3 regions of the Hahella sp. CR1 genome follow, and region 2 is predicted to be linked to each of the others. Evidence: predicted binding sites of a transcription regulator. Region 2 holds the regulator's gene; each other region holds the start of a gene.

Region 1 (4,772 bases), on a different contig from region 2:
CGGATCACTTAACAGTCAGGCCGCTCAAATCACTTCCAGTTTGGCGTATGAAAGCACCAGCCATTTACTGCCCTGATCGTCGAAGTTCACCTGAATCCGGGAATGCGGACCACTGCCTTCATAGTTCAGCACCACGCCTTCGCCAAACTTTTCATGTCGCACCCGTTGCCCAAGGGAAATACCCGACTGCTGCGCGGATTCGCCAATTGCCCCATGCGCCGGACCACGATCCCAAAACATAGGTTTGCTCACGACGGAGCGCAAACGCACTTCACGTAATAATTCATTGGGAATTTCGCGGACAAAGCGAGAGATAGAGTGGTATTTATCCTGACCGTACAAGCGGCGGCTTTCCGCGAAAGTAAGCACCAGCTTTTCCATGGCGCGCGTGATGCCGACGTAGCACAATCGACGCTCTTCTTCCAAGCGACCCGCCTCTTCCAGCGCCATTGAGTGAGGAAACAGTTCTTCCTCCATGCCTGTCAGGAACACCAAAGGAAACTCCAAACCTTTAGCGGAGTGCAGCGTCATAAGCTGCACTGCATCTTGATCCGCATCCGCCTGCCGTTCGCCAGCATCCAGCGCCGCCTGAGTCAGGAACTCCGCCAGCGGCGATTCATTGTCGAGCGTCTCGTACTCAGCAACCGCATTCACCAGCTCCAGCAGGTTTTCCTTGCGCGCTTCCGCCTTATCTCCTTTTTCGTTGGCGTGGTGCTCCAGTATGCCGCTGACATCCAGCATATGCTTGGTCAGATCCTGCAAACTGTTCTCTTTGGCAAACTCACGCAGGGTTTCGACTATTTCAATAAAGTGCTTCAGGCCGGTCCCCGCCTTGCCTTTGATCAGGCCTGCGCCAACCGCCGCCACCGTGGTCTGCCACAACGACCCTCGGCGCTCGCGAGCCGCGTCGCGCAATGTCTCCAATGACTTGGCGCCAACGCCCCGAGGCGGAACATTGACCACCCGCTCAAAGGCGGCGTCATCATGAGCGAAATGAGCCAGACGCAAATACGCCACAGCGTTTTTAACTTCCAAGCGATCATAGAAGCGCAACCCCCCATAAATTCGATAAGGCACACTGTGGCGAATCAGCGCTTCTTCCAATACCCGCGACTGCACGTTGGAACGGTACAGCAGCGCCACTTCCGAACGGGAACGCCCCTGATTCACCCAGGACTGCACGGACTCAACAATATAGTTGGCTTCATCCTGCTCGTTAAACGCGGCGTACACATCAATCACCTCGCCTTCGCCCTGATCCGTCCAGAGCTGCTTGCCAAGGCGACTCGGATTGTGGGCAATGACGTGGTTGGCGGCCCGCAAAATGGTCTGTGTCGAGCGGTAGTTTTGTTCCAGACGCACCAACGCCGCTTCGCCGAAGTCATTCTGGAAACGCTGGATATTCTCAATCTTGGCTCCGCGCCAGCCGTAAATGGACTGGTCATCGTCTCCAACTACGGTCATAGGGACGCGGTCCCCCGCCAGCACGCGCAGCCATGCATATTGAATGGTGTTGGTATCCTGAAACTCATCAACCAGAATATGTTGGAAGCGTTGCTGATAGTGCTGTAACAGATCCGGCTTTTGCAGCCAGATTTCATGAGAGCGCAGCAGTAACTCGCCAAAATCCACCAGTCCGCTTTGCCGACAATATTCGTCGTAACGCTGGTATATCTTGTTCATGGTCTGCCGCCAAGCGTCGCTACCCGGCTCAATGTTTTCCGGTCGCATCCCTTCGTCTTTCTGGCTGTTGATAAAATATTGCGCCTGGCGCGCTGGCCACTTGGACTCATCCAGTCCCAGCTCGCGAATCACACGTTTCAGCATGCGCTGTTGGTCATCGGAGTCTATGACCTGAAAGTTTTCCGGCAGGCCGGCTTCCCGCCAGTGGGCGCGCAGCAGTCGATGCGCCAGACTGTGAAAGGTGCCAAGCCACATGCCGCGAGTAGGAATATGCAACAGCGACTCCACCCGCTCACGCATTTCCCGTGCCGCCTTATTGGTGAACGTCACCGCCATTATTGCATGAGCGCCAATACGCTCGACTTGAATCAACCATGCCATGCGGTGCACAAGAACGCGGGTTTTGCCGCTACCGGCGCCTGCCAGAACCAGCAGGTTGCGGGCGCTGGCGGTAACCGCCTCACGTTGAGCATCGTTAAGCGGGTCCAATACCGCCGTTACGTCCATTGCTGAGACTTACCTCTCTTTGTTTGAAGGGCTTTGTTGTTAACGGCTTTCCGCGTATGACATGTCAGGAAAATTAACCGCAGACCAATCTCCGATTTTATTCGAAGTGCTTGTGCGCGAGTTCACTATCGGGTTAAATGGGACAACGAACAAAAAATAACAAAATGTTACATACAGTAAGCACACTGAACCGCTAAACCGGAGTCGCCGCTTTGCATATTTGCGGCGATTAATACTGGATAATTTTACAGCCTATTACAACATTGCATCGCTGCTTTCCAGGTTCGCCAACCGTCAAAAGCAGATATGACGGGTTTGTTTGTGCGGCGGGATTCCAGTGAAATCGGACAATTATACTAACATGCACCCCGGGACAAACGATATTCAAGCAAGCAGTTTAAAGCTGATGTCGACCATGGCGCGCCCTAAACCTCTCATGGTGCGTCGGGAGCAACTCATAAAGCTGGGGCGTCGCAGTCGCCACGCCGCCGCATTGCTTTTTTTAATCACCATGGGGTTTGTCGCCACCGCCTTTCCCCATCAGGCCATAGAGCCTCTGATCGGCCTCGCTGCGCTGGGAGCTTTCTGCGCAGTCTTGCTCGTCGCCTTCGGCTCACAGGCTCAGGCGCAATTACAGAATGAGAGCGCCAACCTGCCTCGCAACGTCGCCAACCTCAGCAGGCTTTATGTATTACTCAGCGCCATAATCGCCACCGTGTTGGGGCCGATAACCGCATACGTCATCATGGATCTCCCCGCTTCCTGGCTGGACAGCGCCACTATCGCCCAGTTTGTCGGCGCGGGTCTTCTATCCTTTTTCCTTGGCGTCTGGCGCACCCCGTTTATTGTTCTCAGCGCGATGCCTCTTCTGTGGCTTGCAGTGCTGCTAAACGGCAGACAGCCCCTGCCTCAAGAGTTACTGACCAACGCCGCCATTCTCAGCGTCTTTCTCTATCCGCTCGCCGCGCTATGGTATCTCGCCTCCAGTCGCTACCTTAATCAGAATCTGCAGATGCAAGGCTTGATCGCCTACCTGGATAACGCCCGCTCCGCGTCAGAACAGCTTAATCAGCAGCTCGCCCATGAAATAACCTACCGAGAAGAGATTGAACAGGAGTTGCGGGAAACGCAAAAGGAGCTGGAAGGCGCAATCTGCGAGCGCACCCACGAATTGTCCGAAGCCAACCGTATTCTGAGTCAGCAAATCATACTACGGAAAAATATCAGCGATGCGCTGATGAAAAGCCAGACCCGTTTATCGCAAGCCATTGAAGCCACCGGGTTGGCCTTGTGGGATTGGGATATTCCGAGAAACTCCCTTTATCAATCATTCTTTCACGACGCCTTTGGTCCTCGTGAAATGTCGGCGACCGCTTTCGTTGAGCGCATGCACGGGCTGATACACCCTGACGATCGCCCACGCATTAGAAAAGAAATGATGCTGTGCCTGAAAGGTTTGAGTAACACTTATCGGGTGCAGTATCGCGTCATCACCGCCAAAGACGCCTGGATCTGGGTTGAGGATTGCGGAAAACCAGTCAGCTTCGACAAGCTTGGCCGCATTACCCGCATGATTGGGTCACGCAGAGATATCAGCAAAGAGAAAAGCCGCGATGAGCAGCTGCTTCTCGCCAAGTCTGTGTTTGACCATACTCCCCAGGGCGTCTTCGCATTGGATACCGAGTTCCGCTTCCTCACCGTCAACAATGCATTCAGCCAGATTACAGGTTATGAAACAGAAGAAGTGATCGGTAGCAGTCTTGAGGATTTCAGCCAGGCGCCCAACAAGCGACAAGTATTCAGCCGAATCCGCGATGAGCTGTCTTTGCGAGGCCGTTGGCAAGGCGAGTTATATGAAAAGCGCAAGTCCGGCGAATTCTATTGTCAGTGGCTGCAGATTACTTCGATCATCAATACAGAAGGCGCCACCACCCATTACGCAGGCCTGTTTTCCGACCTGACTGAGCGTAAACAGGCGGACGAGAAGCTCCACTATCTGCTGAACTATGACGAATTGACCGGGCTGGCGAATCGCATGCTGTTCCGCGAGCGACTGGATAAAATTCTCCGCAAAGTGCGGGAGCAAGGACTCAGCATTAATATGCTGCTGCTGAATGTCGACCGCTTTCGGCAAGTGAACGAAAGCCTGGGTCAGGACCGAGGAGATGAGCTGTTAAAGCAGGTTGCTACACGCATCTCACAAACCGCATCCCACGCCCATACTTTGGCGCGCCTCGGCAGCGATGAGTTTGCAATTCTCACCCCGGCGAAAAGTCGCTCCCAGATGAGCCGTTTCTGTGACCAACTGCTGGACGAACTGAAAGCGCCCTTCAATATCGACGGACATGAGTTTTACGTTTCAACCTCAATAGGCGTCACTCAAGCCCCAGACAACGGCTGGGAAATCCAAACCCTGATGCAGCAAGCCAATATGGCGGTGCGGCAGGCCAAATACCTCGGCGGTAACACCTATGAGTTTTACAGCCGCATGTTGCGCAGCATGTCGCGCATGCGCCTGGAAGTAGAGACCGAACTACGCCGAGCGATACAAAATCAACAGATGGAAGTCTTCTTCCAGCCCA
Region 2 (4,772 bases):
CTGCGAGCTTGGCGGGAGCGACGACCTCCGTCTTGAGATAGAAGATTTTGTTATCGATGTCTTCCGGGCGATTGTGCTGCTGAGCATACACAAAGAAATACTCATAGTCGGTTGTCACCGGCGTGTAAGAACCGTCTGGAAGTGTGGCGGCGAACGAAGAACGAAATGAAGCCTCTTCACCCCGGTAGCGCAGGATATGGTTCCAGATAATCTCCACTCCCTGATTGGGGATCGGAAATGGACTGGTGATCAGCGATCCTTTAACGCCTGTTCCACGAGGCATTAGTTCCGCTTTCGCGGCGTTCTGCTTAAGGGCTGCGTAGACGTGGTCAGGGTAAGACGCGCTGCGGCGGCTGGGATACACTTTCAGAATGTAATCGCTTGGATACTTCTGCAGCAGAGCCTTGTGGCCTTCGGTCAGTTTGTCTGAATAATCCTGTGCATTGCTGGCGTTAATGATGAAGCGTGGAACGTCCGCATCGAAAGGGTCAGCATGCCATTTGTCTGGATTGTAATTCGCAGGCGGCTGCTTAATGCCTCCATCCCAAGAGGGCACTTCACCCCCTTCGCTACCAGCCCTCTCGGCGCCAAGCGGCGTGAGATCCCGGTCCAAACGTGCAACCTGATCTGGCGGCGCCTTAGCTGGGGCGTTTTGCGCGATTAGTGAAAATACGAGTAATACCAGTGCGTTATTTATATTTTTTCTTGCGTTACGGCTATAAGCCATGTCTTTCTCACTCTCTTTCTAGAAGTAACAGACAGTTCCCTTACTTTCTCTCCCTGGACAAAATTATAGCAGTCTAAAATATTATTCTAGTTTTCTCACTAGCGCCTTTGTTAGCGTTTATGGCGGGTTGCTGCTGAACGTTAACTTGTGTAAGGGGCGAGCCTGAGGATCGGGTGCTAAGCTATGAGAAAGGGGCTGCTGATAGATTGTCGCCATTTTTACGGAAACCTGAGTCGGATTTAGGTGGCAATGGTAGGAAATTTAGGCGTCTAAACGAATCGGAATTGCGCCTCAGGAAATAGTCCGGAGGGGAATTTTTTATTAAAGAACTTATGGTTAAAAACCTATACACTAACAAAGAGCAATTGTTGATGAGTTAAGGTATGTCCGATAAGTGGCTGACTTATGTTAATGAAAACCTGTTTTTCGCCAAGCTGCAGTTGCAGTGGAGGGATGCACCCTCAACGGTGGCGGAAAAGCAATGCGCCGGACGGGCGGCTTTGCGTTTTCTGCAGCAGGCATATGTCGGCTTCTTGAATGAGCTTGCGGAGCAGCGTCGCATCAAAGTTAAAATTGAGACGCTCGCTGACTTGGAAGGACAGTTGGAAGTTGAATCGCCAGAAGTAATCAGCATGAAGCTGGCGGCGGCTCAACCCGATTCCTGGCTGGCTCAACTGCTGAAACAATTTGGGGAAATATCTCGCCCCCGAAAAAATGAAACGCCGCAAAATGAAAATATTATCGCCGCCACGTCAGCTCCATATGTGATGGAGTTAGTGGTGATACTGGAGTCCATGCAGGCGTTCATCAACGAGATGAGAGAGCACAGTTTTGAGTGGTAGAGGTAAGCTTGAATGAAAGAAACCCTCTCAGGCCTCGACTGATAACAGCTTAGGAAAATGAATGAGGCGCCTGTGGCTAGTTTTCTGATTTGTTCGCTCCCGGGTGTTGGGACGATGGAAAACATTTCAGTGAGAACTTACGAGTAGGAGATTTGGAAATGGCATCAAGCTTCTTTGAAATTGTTCAATTGCCGAATGGCGATTTCGCTTTGCAACCCATGGGAGGCGGAAGCGAACATTTGGTGAAAATCAGCTTCGGTCAGGAAGCCAAGGCATATCTGGCGGAAAATGACGCAGCTGTTGCGCATGCAATGATTAATGCGGCGATTAAATTGGTAGGAGATATGCGGGAAGAGGCGATTCGTCAGTCTGAGGCGGAAGAAAAGCCGAAAACCGTACACTAAAGGCCCCGGCTGCCCATACAAGGGCAGTCGGCGCTTCGTTCCCTGTTAGCGGCGAATAACGCCGACGCCCAGTCCTTCGATGTCCAGCGGTTGTTGTGACAGATTCACTTCAATTGGCTCAAACTCTTCGTTTTCCGGCAATAAAAGCACTTTGTTTTTTTGACGCTGAAAGCGCTTTACGGTCACTTCATCGCCAATACGCGCAACCACAATTTGCCCGTTGTGGATATCGGTCGTGCGATGCACCGCCAGTAAATCACCGTCGAGTATTCCCACGTCCTTCATGCTCATGCCTTTGACACGAAGAAAATAATCGGCGGAAGGAGTAAAGAAGGATGGAGGCAGTTCGCAATACTCTTCAATATTTTCCTGGGCCAGAATGGGGTAGCCCGCTGCAACCTGACCGACAATTGGAATCCCCTGATTTTGCGTTTCCGTCGCTGGCAACCTGATGCCGCGAGAGGCGCCGGGAACCATCTCGATAGCGCCTTTCTTCGCCAGAGCTTTCAGGTGCTCTTCCGCAGCGTTAGCGGAGCGAAACCCCAGACGATTGGAAATTTCCGCCCGGGTAGGTGGATAACCCGTTTCCTCAATATGCTCGCGAATCAGTTGTAAAACCTGCTCCTGGCGCTTGGTTAGCTTAATCACTCCACCCTCCGGGGACCCTAAAAGGTCTGATAAAATTCTGTGTATACTATATGTTTATCCATGTCTGTTTATGTATACAGTAATGGATTGGGCAAGTAAAGAAAAAATGTCTAAGTGACTGAGGTTTAAGATGAAAACTCTCATGGCGGACCGCTTATCAAGTAAAGCTGTTGAATATTGATCAGCAACAAATGCCCGTCTTGGTTAATCGAGAAAAATATAAAACAGATGGTTAGTCTCTCAGGGAGCAGCCTATGGGTTCGCGTATTTTGATTATTCAGGGACACCCTGATCCACGGGGAGGCCGGTATTGTCATGCCTTGGCTGACGCGTATGCAGACGGCGCGGAGGCGGCGGGGCATGAGGTGCGTAGGCTGGCGGTGGCGACAATGAATTTTCCCTAGTTGCGTTCAAAGCAGGAGTTTGAAGAACAACCGCCGCCGGAATCGATTATCGCTGCGCAGAAAGAAATCCAATGGGCCGAATGTCTGTTTATTGTTTATCCGCTATGGATGGGAGATCTTCCTGCGATATTAAAAGCATTCCTGGAGCAGACGCTGCGGCCGGGGTTTGCTGTAAGCGGTGGCGATAAGTGGCCCAAAAGGCTATTGAAAGGGCGCAGAGCGCGTATTGTCGTAACGATGGGGATGCCTGCGTTTGTCTATCGCTGGTTTTATCGTTCGCATAGTTTAAAAAGTCTAAAACGTAATATCTTGGGTATTTGTGGCGTTTCGCCGGTCCAGGCGTCGCTGATTGGCGCGGTGGAGGATTCTGATTCGCGGTCCCGAAAACACTGGCTGGATAGAATGCGCAGGTACGGCGGTAAAGCGATATAGCCTTTGGTTTAGTCATTGCCTTATCTGCTTGGTGGCTTTGATACAATTTGATGCTTTTCTTAGACAGACCGATAACTTCTATCGGTATATCTTCATGGCCCGTGCGGTAAAGCTCATGATCCGCAGCGTACTTTTCATATCAGTTGTAAATCTCTTCAGGAATCGTCATGGCGCCAGCGAACAGATGGTTTAGAGCCCCCTTTGTGGTTGGCGTTGTCTTTCTTATTCTCACTGTCAGCGCAATGACATGGTCAAAGGGCGGTGGGGAGCTTTTTAAGTATTTTCGACACAACTCGGAGCAGCCGGAAAAGTTATCAGAATTGCCTCCACCGCTGCCGGCATACAGTCGAGCAAAAGAGGACGAATCATACTACAAGGAAGAGAGTAAGCCTGACTGCTATTTGAATGGTCTTTCGGGGCTCTCGGGTGACGAATTTGTTCTGGCCATATGGGGAATGGATCATTATTGTGTGAGGGACTTGGTCTTCATGGAGGAACAAGCTCTTCTCAATATATTCTCGGAAGCCAACATGTCAGTCGTGGCGCAAGCGGCCACTTCAGAATCATCTTATTTTCAAGACGATAATATCTATGAACTGACGAACCTCATTCAATATCTGCATGTGGGATATGTGCTGGAAAGAAACCGCCCGCGTAAGAAGAAGCTATATGGAAAGGCGTTGCAGAAACAGGTTGCGGTAGTCGTCGTTCAAGTGACCAATAATGCTCTGCAAGGCGCCATTGGAGCAGATCGCGCGCGATTGACGGAGCTGTCTTTTAAACTGGTAAACAGTTCTGATAGTCAGGGAGCGGTTGTCAATGAGTCCGTCGCCTGGTTAGAGAAACTGGGCCCGCTGACCGACGCCAATGAGCGTTATGATTTAGCGTTAAACGAGCTTTTCAATATCTACTATAAAGGCCATGACAATGACGCCTTTGTCGACATCGCCTCTCATGATGCGCAGATTCCCAACGCGCTTTATCGCTTCATTGTTGATAAAGATTCGTGGTTGGTAGGCAGCCGGGAGTATCTATTGATGAATGCCGTCAAAGAGCTCGGGCGCTTTCTGCAGTATAAAACGATACGGGATGATACAGGCCACTTCATACGTAACCTGATTAACAGATATGACCTGAGTCGTGACACAGCGAATGTGTGGAGCATTCTGGCTGGCTCAGTGGATTACTACGATAAGTCGAACTGCAGGCTTTACAACGCTTGCGATTATAGAAAGCGCGTCGAGACTGTTATTTTGCGCCGAGAGCGCATGTGTGGCGAGACGGTCAGAATAAGGGCTCAATCCATGACGGAGGA
Region 3 (4,772 bases), on a different contig from region 2:
TGTCCTAGCGGGCGGGAAAGGCGATATCCTGCCCGTGCAGGCTTCAGTTTGCAGCTTTGAGTCGGTGGAATTGAAACTGGCTGGAAGGGGGATGGTGGAGCCTTGCAATTTAAAGTTAATGCTGTAAACATCGTTCGGTCGCAAATGACGGCGACCGGCGAATAACGCCCGATCCTGTGTGCGCCTGATGGCGTGTAGCAGTATGACGTCAGGAGGCCAGGACATTTTTCGTCATGAAGCAATGTAAGCAATAAAGGTGAATTCCAATGCTTTTTTCCAAGCTCCTGGGAGAAGTTAGCGACTCAGTATGCGATGTAGAAATCGCCGAGGACTGGTCCCAAGGTCGCTCGACCTTTGGAGGGCTGGTAGCGGCGTTTATCTACGAAGCCATGCGCCAGTCGCTCTCCGAGGATCGCCCACTGCGTGAATTTAATATCTCGTTCGTTTCCCCCGTCGCCCCTACTAAATTGACCATCGCCAGCGAGTTATTGCGCGAAGGCGGTTCAGTCAGCCAGGTGTTGGGCCGCGCTATTCAACAAGGGGAAGTGAAAGCCACGGCTTTCGCCAGTTTCGGCAAGGCGCGGGACACCATCATCAATGCGTCCGGGGAAGCGACGCCAGAAGCGAAGGCTCCTGATCAGTGTATTGAAATGCCCTACATTAAAGGCGTCACGCCCGAGTTTACCCAGCATTTCAACTACTACTACGCCTATGGCAACCTGCCGTTCTCCGGCGTGCAGTCGCGAGAAATGGGTGGCTGGGTGCGCTTCCGCCAGCCGGAGCCTGCGATTACTTTAGGTCACATTCTTGGATTGGTGGACGCCTGGCCGCCAGCGACCTTATCTTGGGTGAAAGCGCCGGCTCCCGCCAGCACGCTGACCTGGTCTATTCAGTTCCCGCAGCCAACGCCATCAATTCAGCCGGATGAGCTGTGTCTGTATAAGGCATACGTTGAGCACGCTTCGGAAGGGTATGCTTATACCCGCTCCAAGTTGTGGAACGCCAAAGGCGAGTTGGTGGCGCTCAGCCAGCAGACTGTAACGGTATTCGGCTAAGCCGTACAGAGCGAGCCATAGGGCTCGCTCTACAAGGAAAACAGATCAATCTGCCTGGATGCCCCTGGCGGAGTGAACAGGTCCGTGCGCAGTGGAGAGTCCCGTCGTAGATTAAGTCCATTGCGCTTGGCGGCGATACTAAAGCGTTGCTCGATCAGACGGGCGAAGTGTCCCACGCCGCTTTGGCGAGTGCGGAAATCAGACTGATACAGCTCGCCATTTCTGCACTCTCTCAGCAAGTTGAGCGCCTTCTCCTTGCGCAGCGGATAGTGCTGCTGCAGCCAGTTTTCGTAAAGCTCCTTTAACTGATGAGGCAATCGCAACAGGATATAGCCGGCATTGAGTGCGCCGGCGTTGGCGCATTGGGTAACGATATCTTCAATTTCCGGATCGTTGATGCCGGGGATTACCGGAGCCACCATGACGCCAACGGGGATGCCTTCCCGGCGCAAGGTCTCTATCGCTTTGAGACGCGCTTTGGGACTCGCCGCGCGGGGTTCCAGGATATTTTTCAGTTTCACGTCCATGGTGGTGACGCTGATCATGACTTTGACCAGGTTCTGAAACGCCAGCTCCCGCAATAGATCAATATCGCGCAGTATGAGGTTGCTCTTGGTGATCAGCGTAACCGGGTGCTTGGTATCCACCATGACATTGAGCAGACTGCGGGTGATTTTCAGTTGCCTTTCGGAGGGCTGATATGGGTCGGTGTTGCCGCCGATAGCAATGGTTTCGCAGCGGTAATTGCGCTGATCCAGAAAGACCCGCAGCTTTTCCGCGGCATTGGTTTTGCAGTAGATCTTGGTTTCAAAGTCGAGGCCCAGCGACAGATCCAGGTACTCATGACTGGGGCGGGCGTAGCAGTAGACGCATCCATGTTCACATCCCTGGTAGGGATTGATGGAGTAAGTGAAGGGAATATCGGGGGAATTATTCTTGCTGACAATGGACTGACAGCTTTGCTGGATATATTCCGTTTGCGGGTGCTTCTGATAAGCTTCGTCGTGGACTTCGCTCCACGCGGCGATTTCAGCGGGATCGCTCTCGCTGCGTTGCGGGTGAAAACGATTGTGTGGATTGGTCCCGGTTCCACGCCCTTTGCTTGCTTCGCCGTATTGCATAACCTGCCTCCAAAATACTGTTTAAATGTACAGTATTTTGTTTGGGAACGGCAACAGGAATTTTCTGCGGTATGTTCGGATCGTAATTTCGGGCTCAAACATAAATGATTGTAAGCTTTCGCGTATGATGTTAAATACGCTTTTGCTTCAGTGGGTTAGGAAGAAATGGTGATTTAATGCGTTGGGGATTGTGTCTTTTGTTACTCGGGGCGACGACGGTTTTCGCCGAAGAAAACGAGACGCCTATATTGGCGTGCTATGAGCTGGAGGATGTACAGCAACGCCTGATTTGTTATGACAGCGTAGCCAAATCTCTGGGTAAGGAAGACGACCCCCAAACGGGCGCGGTAGAGGAGCAGAATGATGACCCCCTAGGCGATATCCGGCAACCCAGCGATATCGATAAGCGCCTGGAGTTTGAAACGACTTTCTCCGACAACCGATTCCTCATTATCCCTCACAAGCCCAACTATCTGCTGTTGTATTCCTATGTGGACGACCCCAACGAGATGCCATACAGCCCGACCAGAGAGCCTAGTATGGACCTGGAGAGTCAAAAGCACTCGGAGACCAAGTTCCAGATTAGTTTCAAAGTGCAATTGGCGCGTAACTTTATCCCCGAGCCCATGAGCCTCTGGTTTGCTTATACTCAGGTCTCTTTCTGGCAGTTGTATAACCAGTCACTGTCCGCGCCCTTTCGGGAAACCAATTACGAGCCCGAGCTGATTTTTTTGTTCCGTAATAACCTGAGCCTGTTTGGCTACACCTCTGAGCACTATGTGCTGGGATTGAGTCATCAGTCGAATGGGCGCACCGAGCCGACGTCGCGAAGCTGGAACCGCATCTATACGGCGTTCCTGTTCAATCAGGGAAGTATGACTTTCAGCGTTAAACCCTGGTGGCGACTGCCGGAAAGCGGGGATGACGACGACAACCCCGATATTCACAACTATATGGGGTACGCAGAGTTTGGGGCGACCTATAAGCATAATGAGAACGTGGCCAGTATGCGCCTGTTCAACAACTTCCGCCGCAATGACAACCACACCACGGTGCAATTGTCCTACAGCTTCCCCTTGCAGGGGCGTTTGAAGGGATATATTGAGTATTACGATGGCTATGGCGAGAGTCTGATCGACTATAACCACCGCACGCAAAGGATTGGCTTTGGGGTGTTGCTCACAGACTGGTATTAAACTAAATGTCTGACGAGTCCGCCGGCCCGACGCCATCGCGCCGGCGAGGTTTTTTAATTATTTTGCTTTTGCTTAATTTTCAATAACAAAATACCAACGCGGCTTAAACAGCTTAAATTCCCTCGAAAATTAGAATGGCTCCATACAGATGTGATGGAGAAAGTGGGAATGAAGCAGAAAGTGGTCGCCGCTCATCCTTTAATTGAACAATATATCACGCCACTGTTTATCGCATTTATCGCCGCCTGCATGCTCGGCCTGGTAGTCAGCGCCTGGCGTTTCGGAGGGATGCAGAGCCTGTTTAATGCTCAAACTAGTCACGGGCAGTTACTGCCAGACGCTGACGCCTTGCACGCCGCTTACTATTCCAATGCTGATCCGATTCACGATGCGGATCGCTTTCCGGGTCATGTGCCTCAATACGCTTACGCCAAAGAAGTGCGCAAGGTGGCGGTAGAGCTGGATATGGAAGAACGTCTGCTATACGCCGTCGCCAGAACGGAATCCAGTTTGCGGTCAGACGTGCGTAGCGACAGGGGCGCTATGGGCCTGATGCAGGTGGTGGCGGGAGCGGGAGGTCGTGAAGCCTACAAGCGCCTGTACAAAAAGTCGCGAAACCCTACGGAAAAGGAACTGGCTGACCCTTATACCAATCTCAAGCTGGGCGGCGCTTATCTGAAAATTCTGAGGCACCGCTACTTTGGTCAGGTCGAAGATCGGACGGTGCAGACCATGCTGGTGCTGGCGGCCTACAACTGGGGGCCAAGCAATGTACGACGGAAAATCGTCGGAAAATTCCCAGTACAAACTCGTGAGCAAGTGTTAAAAGCGCTGCAGCAGGACGCGCCCACGGAGACATATCAGTACGTCAGAAAAGTGATGCGTTATATGGATGAGTTCGCCAAGCTTTCCGGTCGGCCCGCGTAGGCTTATTGTTTTTAGTCGCCTGCGGTGACTCGGGTTTCCAGCCTGTGGAAAGTAGCGTTAGGGATGAGCGAATAAGCTCTTATTATGAATGAGAGGGCGGATAAATCCGGCTACTGCTTTTTCTTGATGGTTCTTACTGCGGCGATAATGCTCGCCAAAACAATACTGGCGCTTAAGTAGTAAGGCGCCGCCTGCCAATGTCCTGAAATGAGATAATCCATCGCCATCATCACCAGGAACGCACTCATGCAAAATGGAAACAGGAACGGGGCCAGTTTGGCTCCGAGCACTGGAAATTTTGCTGGAAGCTGCGGAGCGGAAGGCTTGGCTGCGGCCAACTGCTCTTTCTGCTGAACGAAAATTTTGAATAACAAGTTAGCCTCCTTTGTTAAATGGAGTGAGGCGATCTTAGTGATTGCAGACCTTGCTCAAAATGCGTACAAGCCGCTACGTAGCAATGCGAATTTGACTTT

Evidence for each region. Region 2 encodes LexA, which represses DNA repair genes until DNA is damaged. Its sites were predicted from a motif close to TACTGTNTANNTANACAGTA; they were not measured.
Region 1: a site for LexA is predicted at 2,424-2,443, ahead of uvrD (DNA helicase II). Genes of this name have one in related genera too.
Region 3: a site for LexA is predicted at 2,192-2,211, ahead of ONV78_RS25545 (PA0069 family radical SAM protein). Genes of this name have one in related genera too.

What each region holds. Positions count from the first base shown of each region.
Region 1 covers NZ_JAPELK010000005.1:221,457-226,228, reverse strand. The annotation lists gene uvrD (DNA helicase II) at 25-2,190, opposite strand; gene ONV78_RS14215 (EAL domain-containing protein) at 2,597-4,772, shown strand, end outside.
Region 2 covers NZ_JAPELK010000017.1:102,589-107,360, forward strand. The annotation lists gene ONV78_RS28330 (DUF1329 domain-containing protein) at 1-556, opposite strand, end outside; gene ONV78_RS28335 (DUF6586 family protein) at 1,111-1,569, shown strand; gene ONV78_RS28340 (hypothetical protein) at 1,728-1,973, shown strand; gene lexA (transcriptional repressor LexA) at 2,019-2,621, opposite strand; partial or broken gene ONV78_RS28350 (NAD(P)H-dependent oxidoreductase) at 2,876-3,457, shown strand; partial or broken gene ONV78_RS28355 (collagenase) at 3,700-4,772, shown strand, end outside.
Region 3 covers NZ_JAPELK010000013.1:48,326-53,097, reverse strand. The annotation lists gene ONV78_RS25550 (thioesterase family protein) at 267-1,055, shown strand; gene ONV78_RS25545 (PA0069 family radical SAM protein) at 1,085-2,176, opposite strand; gene ONV78_RS25540 (phospholipase A) at 2,353-3,372, shown strand; gene ONV78_RS25535 (transglycosylase SLT domain-containing protein) at 3,541-4,299, shown strand; gene ONV78_RS25530 (hypothetical protein) at 4,410-4,673, opposite strand.